Regions from separate parts of the Pseudomonas sp. S2_A05 genome, predicted to be linked through region 2. Evidence: riboswitches for the same ligand, from Rfam matches in the RefSeq annotation. Region 2 holds a riboswitch; each other region holds the start of a gene.
The links. A riboswitch is a leader RNA that binds a small molecule or an ion and turns the genes downstream of it on or off. The one in region 2 is predicted to bind cobalamin.
Positions count from the first base shown of each region.

Region 1 (4,797 bases), 740 kb from region 2:
GCCGCTGGTGATCATTGCCGTGGCGGTGTACGCGCTGTTTCTCAAGCTCGGCTACACCGGAACGATGTTCGCCTTCGTCGTCAGCCATGTGATCGTCGCGCTGCCGTTCACCATCATCTCGATCATCAACTCGCTGAAGCTGTTCGATCAGTCGATTGAAGACGCGGCGGTAATCTGCGGTGCCTCGCGCTTGCAAGCGGTGTTCAAGGTGACGTTCCCGGCGATTCGTCCGGGGATGGTCGCCGGCGCCCTCTTCGCCTTCCTCGTTTCCTGGGACGAAGTGGTGCTCAGCGTGATGATGGCAAGCCCGACTCTGCAAACCCTTCCCGTGAAAATGTGGACCACTTTGCGCCAGGACCTGACCCCGGTGATCGCCGTCGCTTCGACGCTGCTGATCGGCCTGTCGGTATTGGTCATGGTGATCGCCGCCGCCCTGCGCCGGCGCAACGAAATCAGCGCCTGAGCGCCCAGGAGTACGACATGAGTGCCGTGATCAAAGACGCATCCCAGCAGAACGACAAACCCCTGGTCAGCCTGCGCAACCTGAACAAGCACTACGGCGATTTCGCTGCCGTCGACAATATCTCGCTGGACATCAAGGACGGTGAATTCCTCACCTTCCTCGGCTCCAGCGGCTCGGGCAAAAGCACCACGCTGTCGATGCTCGCCGGTTTTGAAACACCGAGCAGCGGCGAGATCCTCGTCAACGGCCAGTCGCTGGTCAACGTGCCGCCGCACAAGCGCGACATCGGCATGGTCTTTCAGCGTTACTCGCTGTTCCCGCATCTGTCGGTACGCGACAACATCGCCTTCCCTCTGACCATTCGCAAACTGGCTGCGGCCGAGCGCGAAAAGCGCGTCGATGCGATGTTGAAGCTGGTGCAACTCGAACAGTTCGCCCATCGCCGCCCTTCGCAACTGTCCGGTGGCCAGCAACAACGGGTTGCCATCGCCCGGGCGCTGGTTTACGAGCCGCGCATTCTGCTGATGGATGAACCGTTGGGCGCGCTGGACAAGAAGCTGCGCGAGGACTTGCAGGATGAACTGCGCCAACTGCACCGACGCCTGGGTATCACCATCGTGTACGTGACCCACGACCAGGAAGAAGCCATGCGTCTGTCGCAACGCATCGCGATTTTCAGCCACGGCAAGATTGTCGGGCTGGGCAGTGGTTATGACCTTTATCAGAATCCGCCGAATGCATTTGTCGCGTCGTTCCTGGGTAATTCGAACTTCCTCAAGCTCAAGGCGCAAGGCAATGCAGCGGCGAGTTTCGAGGGCCAGTCGTTGTCGATTCGGCTGACGTCCGGGTTGCACACTGATCAGGATGTGCTGCTGATGGTGCGTCCGGAAAAGGCCTTGGCGCTGAGCACGCAGCAGGCGCTGGATGAGCCGCTGGCAGCGGGCTGGAATGAGGTGTCGGCGAACGTTGTGGAGGTGCTGTTTCTCGGTGAAAGCCAGACCTGCAGCGTGGTGACTGCGGGCGGGACGTCGATGACGGTGAAAGCGCTATCGGCAGCGGGCATGCCGCTCAAGGCCGGCGATCCGGTACGGGTGCGCTGGGCGACGGCGGATGCTTGTGTTTATACCGAGTGGACCGAGAGCGACTTGAACAAGGCTGCCGGTGCTCACTGATTGCGCTGAGTCAGTTGGATCTACCCCCTCACCCCAGCCCTCTCCCCCACGGGGGGCGAGGGGGAAAGGGAGCCGATCTTAATGCTGTTCAAAATGTAAGTTCGACTCGGTATCGCACGTCGGCGTATCTCGCACAACACCTCGGTCAGTCCCCTCTCCCATTGGGAGAGGGCTAGGGTGAGGGCAAGCAGGCGACACGGTATTAGCCAATGGCCCGGTACCCTTCAATCTCATCCGGCCAAGCCGTCAGCACTTCAAACCCGGTCTCCGTCACCGCGACCATATGCTCCCACTGCGCCGACAAGGAGCCATCCTTGGTCAATACGGTCCAGCCATCCGGCATGTTCTTCACATGGCGTTTGCCGGCATTGAGCATCGGTTCCACGGTGAAAATCATCCCGGCCTTAAGCTTCAGCCCTTGATTGGGAAAGCCGTAATGCAGGATTTGCGGTTCGTCGTGATAGACCTTGCCGATGCCATGGCCGCAGTACTCGCGCACCACGCTGAAGCCCTCCGCCTCCGCCAGGCGCTGGATCGCATGACCGATATCGCCCAGCGTTGCGCCCGGCTTCACTGCACGGATGCCTGCGCACATGGCTTCGTAGGTGGTCTTGATCAGGTGCTGCGCTTCACGAGTCGCCTCGCCCACCACATACATGCGACTGGTATCGCCGAACCAGCCGTCCTTGATCACCGCGATGTCGAGGTTGACGATGTCGCCGTCTTTCAATGGCGTACCCGATGGAATCCCGTGGCACACCACATCGTTGACCGACGCGCAGACGGTTTTCGGGAAGCCGTGATAACCGACATTGGCTGGCACCGCCTTCTGCACATTGACGATGTAATCGTTGCACAGTCGATCCAGCTCATCGGTGGTCACGCCAGCCTTCACATGCGGCACCAGCATTGCCAGCACTTCAGCGGCGAGTTTGCCGGCAGCGCGGGATTTTTCGATGTCGGCCGGGGTGTTGATCTTGATCTGGTTTCTCATGCGCTGACGGCTTCCTGAGTCAGTTGTTGCAGATCCAGCCCACCATTCTGTTCGGCGCGGATCAGCAGGCGGCAAATGGCGCTGTGGTCGAGATTGGGATGCAGCTCGGCGAGCATGCCGATGCGCATCCAGTGCTCGGCCTGCGCGTTGATCGAGCGGCTGAGGGCGTTGCTGGAGATGCGCAGATTCTCGTGCATGTCCTCTGAAATCTTTACGATGCCCATATATGAATCCTATACGATGTGTATATGGATCGTATATTAGCCAGGACATATGACAGATTGCAATGCCAACGGCAAAATCGACGCTGTGGCAGATTCGCCTCCCCCTCCACCGTGCAAATCGACTACCATGCCGCCGCCGGTTTCCACACGGAATTAATAGGGAATCCGAAATGCTTGCACAGCATCAATCGGAACTGCCCCCGCAACTGTAGGTGCCGAGCCTGCTCCTTGACTGCCACTGGGTGAATCCCGGGAAGGCCGGAGCATGGCAATGACGCATCAGTCAGGAGACCTGCCGGCACAGTGACTGACCAACCGGCGGGGTGTCCGGGAAGGACATCGTGCCGTGCGCATTTCCCCGTGCCGGCCTTGCGCAGTTTCCACGACCGCGCCCGAGGTGTGTTTCCAACCGTACCCGCCCGCTCCCGTACGGTTCCCTTGGAGACTGCCCCATGCTGCTGCCCCGCGTTGCCACCCTGCTCACCACTCTGAGTCTTTGCCCCCTGGCGCAAGCGGCGCCGACTGCGTATCCGCTGACCGTCGAAAACTGTGGCAGCAGCCTGACCTTTCAGCACGCGCCTGCGCGCACGGTGACCATCGGCCAGGCCGGCACGGAAATGCTCTATGCCTTGGGTCTGGGCGACAAAGTCGTTGGCACTTCGCTGTGGTTCAACGACGTGCTGGGCACATACAAAGCGCAGAACGACAGGATCGAGCGCCTTGCCGACAACGAGCCGAGTTTCGAAGCGGTGATCGCCAAACGCCCGGAGCTGGTTGCCGTCGAGCTGGAATGGATGGTCGGCCCGCAAGGCGCGGTAGGCACCCGCGAGCAGTTTCATGAACTGAAGATTCCGACCTATCTGCTGCCCTCCGATTGCGAAGCCAAGGACAACCTCGTCGGTTCGGACGGCACGCGGCTGGCGCCGTTTCGCATCGACAGCATCTACAAAAGCGTGAGCCAACTGGCGGCGATTTTCGACGTGCAGGCGCGTGGCGAACAGCTCAATGAGCAGCTCAAAGCCAGCCTCGCGCAATCGATCGCCACCGCGAAAAACCAGCAGCGCAAAGACGTCAGCGCTCTGGTGTGGTTCTCCAGCGCCGAGATGGACATCGAGCCGTTCGTGGCCGGGCACAAAGGCGTTCCCGATTTCATGCTCAGCACCCTCGGCGTGCGCAACGTCGTCGAGTCCGATGAAGAATGGCCAACCGTCGGCTGGGAAACCATCGCCAAGGCCAACCCGACGTTTCTGGTGATCGCGCGCATGGATCGTCGGCGTTTCCCGGCGGACGATTATCAAAAGAAACTCGCCTTCCTGCGCAGTGATCCGGTGACGCGCAACATGGATGCGGTCAAGCACAACCGCATCATCATCCTTGACGCCATGGCCATGCAGGCCAGCCTGCGCACCTTCGACGGCCTCGAACAACTGGCCAGCGCCATCAACGGCTACGACCTGTCGCCATGAGCAGACGCCTGATCCGTTTGCTGCTGGTGCTGTTGACGCTGTCGGTCGCGCTGATCGGCGGCGTGGCCATTGGCGAGACTTCGATCGAGCCGAGCGTGGTGTTGCAGGTGCTGGCCAACAAGCTGTGGGGCGCCGGTTATGTGCTCGACCCGATCGACGAAGGCATTGTCTGGAACTATCGCCTGACCCGCGCGCTGGTCGCGGCGGCCTGCGGCGCCGGTCTGGCGACCTGTGGCGTAATCCTGCAGTCGCTGCTGCGCAATCCGTTGGCCGATCCGTATCTGCTGGGAATTTCTGCTGGCGCCTCGACCGGCGCGGTGATGGTCGCCCTGCTCGGCGTCGGTGCCGGGGCGATTTCATTGTCGGTCGGTGCTTTTGCCGGCGCGGTGACCGCTTTCGTGATGGTGATCCTGTTGGCACGGGTCAGCGGCTCGGCCAGCGGCACCGGGCAGATCATTCTTGCCGGGATTGCCGGCTC
Region 1 is NZ_CP162775.1:2,198,982-2,203,778, forward strand. Features, by position in the region: gene AB4O12_RS10005 (ABC transporter permease) at 1-463, shown strand, start outside; gene AB4O12_RS10010 (ABC transporter ATP-binding protein) at 481-1,635, shown strand; gene map (type I methionyl aminopeptidase) at 1,838-2,629, opposite strand; gene AB4O12_RS10020 (ParD-like family protein) at 2,626-2,853, opposite strand; cobalamin riboswitch at 2,974-3,167, shown strand; gene AB4O12_RS10025 (ABC transporter substrate-binding protein) at 3,306-4,319, shown strand; gene AB4O12_RS10030 (FecCD family ABC transporter permease) at 4,316-4,797, shown strand, end outside.
Region 1: another riboswitch for cobalamin. It lies ahead of AB4O12_RS10025 (ABC transporter substrate-binding protein); the one in region 2 lies ahead of AB4O12_RS06690 (CbtB domain-containing protein).

Region 2 (4,797 bases):
GGTCAATGGTCGGTGAGTCTGAAACTGGGGGTATATCCGTTGCTGCGGTAACGGCTTCTTATGGTTTCGCTCTTACAGCGAGTCCCTTTTTCAAACGCCAAAAAGGAACCAAAGGCTTTGCCCCGGCGTACGGCCCGCTCGCTGGGGCTCGGGGTACCTTCGTTACGGGACCGATCCGGGCGCAGCGGCTACGGTTTGCTTCGCTGCACCTCCTTCCGCTGTGTACGACTGCGTCGTACGGTCGCTGCGCTCCCACCCCCGGATCGATCCCGTAACGAAGCCTGCCGAAGGGGCAAAAGATCAAAAGCCAGAGCAAAAGCAAAGGCAAAGGCAAAAGCAAAAGATCGCAGCCTTCGGCAGCTCCTACAGTTGGATCGCGTACCACCTCAAGAACAGGTCGGCTGTCAGGCCGCCTTCGCGAGCAGGCTCGCCTACAAAGCAAACGCAAAGCAGCGCAGCTGCCCGCGGCGAAGCCGCCCCACTCAACAATGAGCGCAAGCTCGAGTGCTCTTGATCTTGATCCACCGGCGACGTCGGAAGGCTGAGTGGAGGGATTGATCCGGGCGTGGGAGCGCAGCGACCGTACGACGCAGTCGTACACAGCGAGTGTAGGTGCAGCGAAGCAAACCGGAGCCGCTGCGCCCGGATCAGTCCCGGAGCGAAGGAACCCGAGCCTGCGAGGGCCGAACGTAGGAGCAAGCCTTTTTGGGTACTTTTTCGGCGTTTGGAAAAAGTGCCTCGCCGTAAGGGCGAAACCGTAATCAGCAACACCCGCAGCAACGGATATACACACAAAAACACCCGAAAAAAAGCCCCCCCCCCGCAGCAACGGATCCGCCCCCGGAAATTGACTAAAAACCCAAACCCATGTTCTCCTGCACACCTTGTTACGGGTGCCCTTCACAGGGTGAAACGGGAAACCGGTGAATCATGTGCTTTACTCAAAGCCATGTCAGTCCGGTGCTGCCCCCGCAACGGTAAGCGAGCGAAGCGTCAGATCCACTGTGCCCCGGCATGGGAAGGTGATGCTTGCAGGTCGGCGACCAGCCAACCCCTCGCGAGCCCGGAGACCGGCCCGCAACACCCAGCGCGCGCAAGCGCCGCTGAACACAAACAAACCCGCGGTGGGCGGGCGCTGTTCGAAATCCCTGCGTGCCCGGCCCGCAGGGATTTTCATGCGCTCTGTTTACCCGCTGACATTTCAGAGGGAAGCGCTATGTCGATCATCAGTAACACCGTCAGCCACACTGACCACATCTCCAGCAGCACCACACTCGGCCAACGCGTCGCCGCCGCCCTCTTCGCCTCGATCCTCGGTGCCAGCCTGGTCTGGTTCGCCGGTTTCTCGCACATCGAAGCGGTGCACAACGCCGCCCACGATACCCGCCACAGCGCCGCGTTCCCGTGCCACTGAGGCCTGCCGAAATGATCAAGCGTATCGCGCAAACCGCAGGCTTCACCGGCTTGCTGGCCGCCCTGCTGCTGACCCTGCTGCAGAGTTTCTGGGTATCACCGTTGATTCAGCAGGCCGAAACTTTCGAGAAATCCGAACCGGTCGCGCAAGTCCACGAACACGCCGCCGGCACCGCCGCCCACAGCCATGATGGCGAAGCCTGGGAGCCGGAAGACGGCTGGCAGCGTGTGGTCTCGACCACTGGCGGTAATCTGGTGGTAGCGGTGGGTTTCGCCCTGATGCTCGCCGGTCTTTATACCCTGCGCGCGCCGACCAAGACCTCGCAAGGGCTGCTCTGGGGTCTGGCCGGTTATGCCACGTTCGTTCTCGCGCCGACCCTGGGCCTGCCACCTGAGTTGCCGGGCACAGCCGCCGCCGATCTGGCCTCGCGGCAGATCTGGTGGATCGGCACTGCCGCTTCGACCGCCGTCGGTCTGGCACTGATTGCCTTCAGTCGTCACTGGCTGATGAAGCTTCTCGGTGTGGCGATTCTCGCCGTGCCGCATGTGATCGGCGCGCCGCAACCGCAGGTGCATTCGATGCTCGCTCCAGAGGCACTGGAAACCCAGTTCAAAATCGCTTCGCAGCTGACCAACGTCGCGTTCTGGCTGGCCTTGGGCCTGATCAGTGCATGGTTGTTCCGCCGCAAAAGCGCAGGCCCATATCAGGCATGACCGATGACCGCGCAGCGCCGACCCTCGTGGTCGGCCTCGGCTGCCAGCGGGGCTGCCCGGCCAGTACGTTGCGTGCGTTACTCGATCAAGCGTTGCAGGCGCACCGCATCGAGCTGCGAGCGGTCAAGGCTTTGGCGAGTATCGACCTCAAGCGCGACGAACCGGGGTTGCTGGAACTGGCCACACAATTGAACCTGCCGCTGCAGTATTTCAACAGTGCCGAACTGGCGCCCTATCAGCAGCGCCTCAGCCATCAATCGCAGATCGCCTTTGAGCGCACCGGCTGCTACGGCGTGGCGGAAAGCGCCGCGCTGGCGCTCGCCGAGCAACTGATTCAGGCGCCGGCGAAACTGCTGATCCACCGGCAGAAATATGCGCAGGCCACGCTGGCATTGGCCGGCGCTGCATAAAATCCCGATAATCCCCGCCATCGATCATGAGCACGCTTCATCTGCAGTGTGCCTGCGCCTCTTCACAAGGATTCAACGATGACCGTCTACTTCATCGGCGCCGGCCCCGGCGACCCGGAACTCATCACCGTCAAAGGCCAACGGCTGATTCGCAGCTGCCCGGTGATCATTTATGCCGGCTCGCTGGTACCCGCAGCGGTGCTGGAAGGTCATCAGGCCGAAATCGTGGCCAATAGCGCTGAACTGCATCTGGAACAGATCATCGATCTGATCAGGACTGCCCATGCCCAAGGCCAGGATGTGGCCCGTGTGCATTCCGGAGACCCAAGTCTGTACGGCGCGATTGGTGAGCAGATCCGCTACTTGCGTGAGCTGAACATTCCTTTCGAGATCATTCCGGGCGTAACCGCGACGGCGGCATGCGCAGCGCTGCTGGGCGCCGAGTTGACCCTGCCGGACATTTCGCAAAGCGTGATCCTGACCCGTTACGCCGACAAGACCGCGATGCCCGCCGGCGAAGAACTGGCGAGCCTGGCGCAGCACGGCGCGACCATGGCCATTCATCTGGGGGTCAATCATCTGGAAAAGATACTGGTTGAACTGCTGCCGCATTACGGCGCGGACTGCCCGATTGCCATTATTCACCGCGCGACATGGCCGGATCAGGACTGGGTGGTAGGTACATTGGCGGACATTGCCGCAAAGGTCGAGGCCAAAAGCTTTCGGCGTACGGCGCTGATTCTGGTCGGGCGGGTGCTGGGCAGCGAGGTGTTCAGCGAGTCTTCGCTGTATCGCGCCGGGCATGCGCATCTTTATCGGCCTTGAAGACGCCTTCGCGAGCAGGCCCGCTCCCACAGGTCATTGCATTTCAATGTGGCAGCGAGCCCGCTCGCGAATGGGGCGGCAAAAGTTGCCCATAAAAAAACGGCGCTCACGGGGCGCCGTTTTTCATGATCGCAGCGAACACCTTAGTAGTAGGCGTTTTCTTTCTGCGTGTGGTCGGTCACGTCGCGAACGCCCTTGAGCTCCGGAATGCGCTCGAGCAAGGTGCGCTCAATGCCTTCTTTCAAGGTTACGTCAGCCTGGCCGCAGCCCTGGCAACCGCCGCCGAACTGCAACACGGCAATGCCGTCCTCGACAACATCGATCAGGCTGACCTGACCGCCGTGACTGGCCAGCCCCGGGTTGATCTCGGTTTGCAGGTAATAGTTGATGCGCTCGTTGACCGGGCTGTCGGCGTTGACCATCGGCACCTTGGCGTTTGGCGCCTTGATGGTCAGCTGGCCGCCCATGCGGTCGGTGGCGTAATCAACGACCGCGTCATCAAGAAACGCTTCGCTGAAGGAATCGATGTAGGCGGTGAAGCTTTTCAGCCCCAGCGCGGTGTCTTCAGGCTTCTCTTCGCCCGGCTTGCAGTAGGCAATGCAGGTTTCGGCGTACTGGGTACCAGGCTGGGTAATGAAAACGCGGATGCCGATGCCCGGGGTGTTCTGCTTGGAGAGCAGATCAGCCAGGTAATCATGGGCGGCGTCGGTAATGGTAATAGCGGTCATAAAAACTCCTCGCAGGCGTGGGCGCAGTTTACGCCAATCGGCGCGGCTGACAAAGTCCTAGTATTTTTGTCGGGAAAGAATCCCGGGCACACGCCTGCGAATACTCAAAGATTCTCGTACCGGTTCATATCCAGCACGCCCTCTTCCACCGGGTCGGTTTCATGGATGTACTGGCTCAGATCGTGGAAATACAGCCAGAACTGCGGATGACTGCGCCGAATGCCCCAGCGCTCGACGATCTTTTCGAACCGATTGGCATCCCTGGCATTCTCCATCGCATCGACAAACGCCGGCACCTGCTCGGCCGGGACGTTGAACATGAAATTCGGGTAACTGGTGAGTACGCCCGGATAGACAGTCAACGTGTCGAGCCCCGGCTGATAGCGCAGCGACTCACCGAGCAAAAACGCCACGTTGCTGTGGGCGCGGTTGCGCAGCACGCTGTAGACCTCGCGCTTGCCACTGGCGGTTTCAACGCGCAGCAAGGTCGCTTCGGGCAACTGGTCGATGACTTTCAACCCTGCGGCCGGGCGCGAGGCCAGACGGCTCAGGGCCTGCTCGGCATCCTGCAACGCCGGATCGATATTCGGTCGCGAGCAATAAGCGCCGTCGCAGCGATTGATCGGGTCTGGCCGCGCGTTCAGATCACCGTAGCGCGCCAGCAACTGCATGGCGAAATCATGTTTCGGGTCTTTTTCGTCGAGTTT
Region 2 is NZ_CP162775.1:1,460,685-1,465,481, reverse strand. Features, by position in the region: cobalamin riboswitch at 875-1,093, shown strand; gene AB4O12_RS06690 (CbtB domain-containing protein) at 1,217-1,414, shown strand; gene AB4O12_RS06685 (CbtA family protein) at 1,426-2,127, shown strand; gene AB4O12_RS06680 (cobalamin biosynthesis protein) at 2,124-2,537, shown strand; gene cobM (precorrin-4 C(11)-methyltransferase) at 2,616-3,362, shown strand; gene nfuA (Fe-S biogenesis protein NfuA) at 3,506-4,090, opposite strand; partial or broken gene AB4O12_RS06665 (fatty acid cis/trans isomerase) at 4,195-4,797, opposite strand, start outside.

Region 3 (4,797 bases), 920 kb from region 2:
CGGATTGTTCGGATTGACTACCACCAGCACATCGAGACTGTCGAGAAAGAACTCGACTTCCTGCTCGAGCACTTCACGGACGATGTAACCGCTGCGCCGCCAGGCTTCGGCATGCTCGGCATAGCACGGCGACAACACGCCGACCTTGCCGGCCCGGCGCAGACGCGGCAGCAACTGGATAGCCATTTGCGAGCCGGCGACCGGTAGCACCTGCGCGGCGCCGTAATAATCGCAGGCGGCCTGTTCCAGTCCGTCATCGGTTTCCGGCAAGCGCGCCCAGGCGCGTAGCGGGATCTCCGGGATCGGGAACGGCCATGGCGCGAGGCCGCTGGACAGGTCAAGCCAGTCGGCCTCGGCAATCCCGTAATCGAGTGCAGCCTTGCGCAGCCGGCCACCGTGCTCAAGCATAAAATTCCGCCCCCAGGCAAAGCATCAGCAGCCACAACCATACGCCGCGCTGGACCAATTGCCAGCCACGGTCAATGGAATCGGCATCCGCCGGCGCACCTTCGCCCAGTTGTGGGCGCTCATGCAGTTCGCCGTGATAGATCGCCGGTCCACCCAACTCGACGCCGAGCGCACCGGCACCGGCCGCCATCACCGGGCCGGCGTTAGGGCTGTCCCACTGCGGCGCCTGGGTGCGCCAGCACTTCAGCGCGAGGCGGGTTTTGCCGAGCAGCGCGTAGGTCAATGCCACCAGACGCGCAGGAATGTAGTTCAACACGTCGTCGATTTTCGCCGCCGCCCAGCCGAAACGTTCGAAGCGTTCGTTGCGATAACCCCACATCGCATCGAGGGTATTGCTCAAGCGATACAGAACCACGCCCGGGGCGCCGGCGACGACAAACCAGAACAGCGCAGCGAACACCGCATCGCTGCCGTTCTCCAGCACCGACTCAGTCGCGGCACGGGCCACGGCAGTGCTGTCGAGTTCATCGGTCTGGCGGCTGACCAGATAACCGACACGCTTGCGCGCCTCGTCCAGATCATCGGCGCGCAACGCAGCCGCGACCGGTGCGACATGTTCGCCGAGGCTGCGCATGCCGAGGGCGCAATACAGCGCGAGAATCTCGACAATCCAGCCCACATAGGGCGCCCAGGAAAATGCTGTGGCGAGCAAGGTCAGCGGCAGCACCGCGAGCACCCACGCGGTCACACCGTGGCTGCGCCAGCCCCGGCCGCCGGCGTTGAAGCGTTGCTCGATGCGCCCGGCAAAATTGCCGAACGCCACCAGCGGATGCCAGCGTTTCGGTTCACCGAGCAGCGCATCCAGCGCTACTGCGGCGACACTCAGCAACGCCACACTCATTGACTCACTCCCCAATAATTTTCGTACAGCAACTCGTTGAGCGGCCGCGCCTGCGCCCAGCCTTCAAGTACCAGCATCGGCGCCGGATAGAATTCCTTGACCGGGCCGAGACACAACACCGCCAGCGGTTTCGCACCGGCCGGCAATTTGAGCAAATCCGCCAAGGCTTGCGGTTCGAACAACGAAACCCAGCCCATGCCCAGGCCTTCGGCACGGGAGGCCAGCCACAGATTCTGGATCGCGCAGGACAGCGAGGCCATGTCCATTTCCGGCAACGTGCGCCGACCGAAGATGTGTTTTTCGCGATCGTCCATCAGCGCTGCGACCAGCACTTCGGCGCAATCGTTGATGCCTTCGACCTTGAGCTGCATGAACTCATCGCTGCGCTCGCCAAGGGCTTCGGCAGTGCGGATGCGCTCTTCTTCCACCAGATCGCGGATCTGCCCGCGCAGAGCACGATCGCTGATGCGGATGAAGCGCCAGGGCTGCATCAGACCGACGCTCGGCGCTTGATGAGCGGCTTCGAGCAGACGACGCAGCAGTTGCGGCTCGACGCTGCCGCCGGTGAAGTGGCGCATGTCGCGGCGCTCGGCGATTGCCTTGTAGACCGCTGCGCGCTCGGCTTCGGAGAATGTGTTGTCGGTCATGGCCCCATCGCTGGCAAGCCAGCTCCCACAGGAGATCGCATTTCTTCAGGAAGCTCACCATTCACTGTGGGAGCGAGCTTGCTCGCGAAGCCGGCCTCACTGTCTGGCGCAAACAATGCCGCAATCGCAGTCGGATTCGATGGGAAATAAAAGTGCACGTACGACGCCGTCATCCGCCCCTCGCGATAAACCGCCTCAGCGCCGCGCCCGCCATTGGGACTCAGCCCACGGGCAATCGGCGTCAGCGCTGTGGTGGTCAGGGAATGATGATAGGTATGCCCACGCAACTCCCCTTCCGGCAATTCAACCGCCTGCAACGCCAGCGCCGCCAGACGCTTCTGCATCACCGCCTCGCCCTTGAGCAAACCGACCAGCTCAGCACGGGTGCCTTCCACGTCAGTCAGCGAATCAAGCAGGTAAAGCATGCCGCCACATTCGGCGAGCAAGGGCTTGCCCGCCGTATGGTGCGCGCGGATCGCCGCCAGCATCGAGGCGTTTTGCGCCAGCGCGACGTGATGCAACTCTGGATAGCCGCCCGGTAGATACAGGCTGTCCGCCTCGGGCAATTGCGTGTCGCGGATCGGCGAGAAGAAGCGCAATTCGGCGCCCATCGCCCGCAGCAGATCGAGACTGGCGCCATAGGTGAAGGCAAAGGCTTCATCGCGGGCAACGGCGATGCGCACACCTTTTAATAGAGGCTCGGCGGCGATGATCTCAGGCGCGGCGAATTCTACGGCGGGTGGCAGCGCGACCTCGCAACTGCTGGCCAGCGCATCGGCGGCCGCGTCGAGGCGCAGATCCAGATCATTCAATTCGCTGGCCTGAACCAGGCCGAGGTGGCGGCTCGGCAATTCGATACCGGTTTCGCGGGACAGCGCACCGTACCAGCGCAGACCTTCGGTGAGGCTGCCTTCGAGTAATTGCGCATGGCGCAAGGTGCCGACGCGGTTGGCCAGCACGCCAGCGAACGGCAAGTCCGGCTGATACTTCGCCAGGCCCAGCGCCAAGGCGCCAAAGGTCTGCGCCATGGCGGTGCCGTCGATCACGCCGAGCACCGGCACACCGAAGTGGCGCGCCAGATCAGCGCTGGATGGCGTGCCGTCGAAAAGGCCCATCACCCCTTCAATCAGAATCAGGTCGGCTTCGGCGGCGGCTTCCCACAACAGCCGGCGACTTTCCTGCTCGCCGACCATCCACATGTCCAGTTGATACACCGGCGCACCGCTGGCGCGCTCGAGGATCATCGGGTCGAGAAAGTCCGGGCCGCATTTGAACACGCGCACCTTGCGCCCCTGATTGCGATGCAAACGGGCGAGTGCGGCGGTGACGGTGGTCTTGCCCTGACCGGAGGCCGGCGCGGCGATCAACACCGCGGGGCAGTGACGTGGTGGCTTCAAAGTTCGACGCCTTTCTGCGCTTTGATCCCGGCCTGGAAGGCGTGCTTGAGCATGCCCATCTCGGTAACCGTGTCGCCCATCTCGATCATTTCCGGCTTGGCGCCGCGACCGGTGACCACCACGTGCTGCATCGGCGGGCGCGCTTGCAAATCGCTGAGCACCTGATCGAGATCGAGGTAGCCGTGCTTGAGGGCGATGTTCAATTCATCGAGCACCACCAGACCGATCGAAGGGTCGCGCAACAATTCACGCGAGACTTCCCAAGCGGCGGTCGCAGCGGCGATGTCGCGCTGACGATCCTGGGTTTCCCAGGTGAAGCCTTCGCCCATGACGTGGAAACGCACCTGCTCGGGGAAGCGGCGGAAAAACAATTCCTCGCCAGTGCTGTTGCGGCCCTTGATGAACTGCACCACGCCGCACTGCATGCCGTGGCCCATCGCGCGGGCGAGCATGCCGAACGCCGAGCTGCTCTTGCCTTTGCCATTGCCGGTCAGCACCAGCACCAGGCCACATTCGTCGGGCGAGCTGGCGATGCGTTCGTCGATCACGGCCTTCTTGCGCTGCATGCGCGCCAGATGGCGTTCGTCACGCTCGGGGGAATCAGTCATGGGGGGAGCTCTCCGTTGAGGCTGGATAACGGCGGGCAGGCACAAGAATAGACGGCAAAAAGCCTGGCATCGCCCACCGTGATGCCGCTGAGATGGATCAGGCCGGTCTCCGGGCTCATGAGCGGCGTTTCGCCGGACTGCGCGCCTTCCCGCTTCTTTCGAGGCAGTGGCTCAAGGCGCAGTTTTCACTCATTTACCGTTGCGGGGGCAGCGCCGGGATCGTCGTGGCTTCGCTTGAAGACCACCCTCACCGGCTTCCCTGTTTCACTCTGTCGACGCGGGGCCACAGAGCACCTGAAACAAGCGGCGAAGGTTAGAGGGTTGGGGGTGGAGCGTCAATTGAAGAGGCGCTTTGCGCGCGAATAACTGCCGCTGATCCATTGTGCAGCGGCAATCTTGTGCCAGACTGCGACAAGTGATATCAAAGAGCCATGCTTTTTTCGAAAGCCCACTACAACAATAAGGATGACGACGATGCAAGGCATGATCATCAGCAACCCGCGCCTGGAATTTCTGCGCCCGGTGCTGGAACGCTGGTTTGACTGTATCGATCGCTACAACACTGTACGCGGCGACAACGACACACCGTACTGGCACGACGAGAAAGCCAATCTCGGCCTGCTCGCGGCAGCGGCGTGGATGGCTGAAATGGTCACGCTGAACGACACGGCCACGCGCAAACAGAACGAAGAAGGCGAACGCAATGCTCGCGCCGACCTGCTGATTGCCGGCGCCGAAGACCGCGCGTTCATTCAGGCCACGCAACGCTGGCCACGGGTCAACAACCTCAACCTGACCCAGGCACTGCTCGACATCACCGTTGATGCCAAGCGCAT
Region 3 is NZ_CP162775.1:543,478-548,274, reverse strand. Features, by position in the region: gene cobD (threonine-phosphate decarboxylase CobD) at 1-408, opposite strand, end outside; gene cbiB (adenosylcobinamide-phosphate synthase CbiB) at 401-1,309, opposite strand; gene bluB (5,6-dimethylbenzimidazole synthase) at 1,306-1,956, opposite strand; gene AB4O12_RS02575 (cobyrinate a,c-diamide synthase) at 1,953-3,353, opposite strand; gene cobO (cob(I)yrinic acid a,c-diamide adenosyltransferase) at 3,350-3,961, opposite strand; cobalamin riboswitch at 4,045-4,274, opposite strand; gene AB4O12_RS02565 (hypothetical protein) at 4,436-4,797, shown strand, end outside.
Region 3: another riboswitch for cobalamin. It lies ahead of cobO (cob(I)yrinic acid a,c-diamide adenosyltransferase); the one in region 2 lies ahead of AB4O12_RS06690 (CbtB domain-containing protein).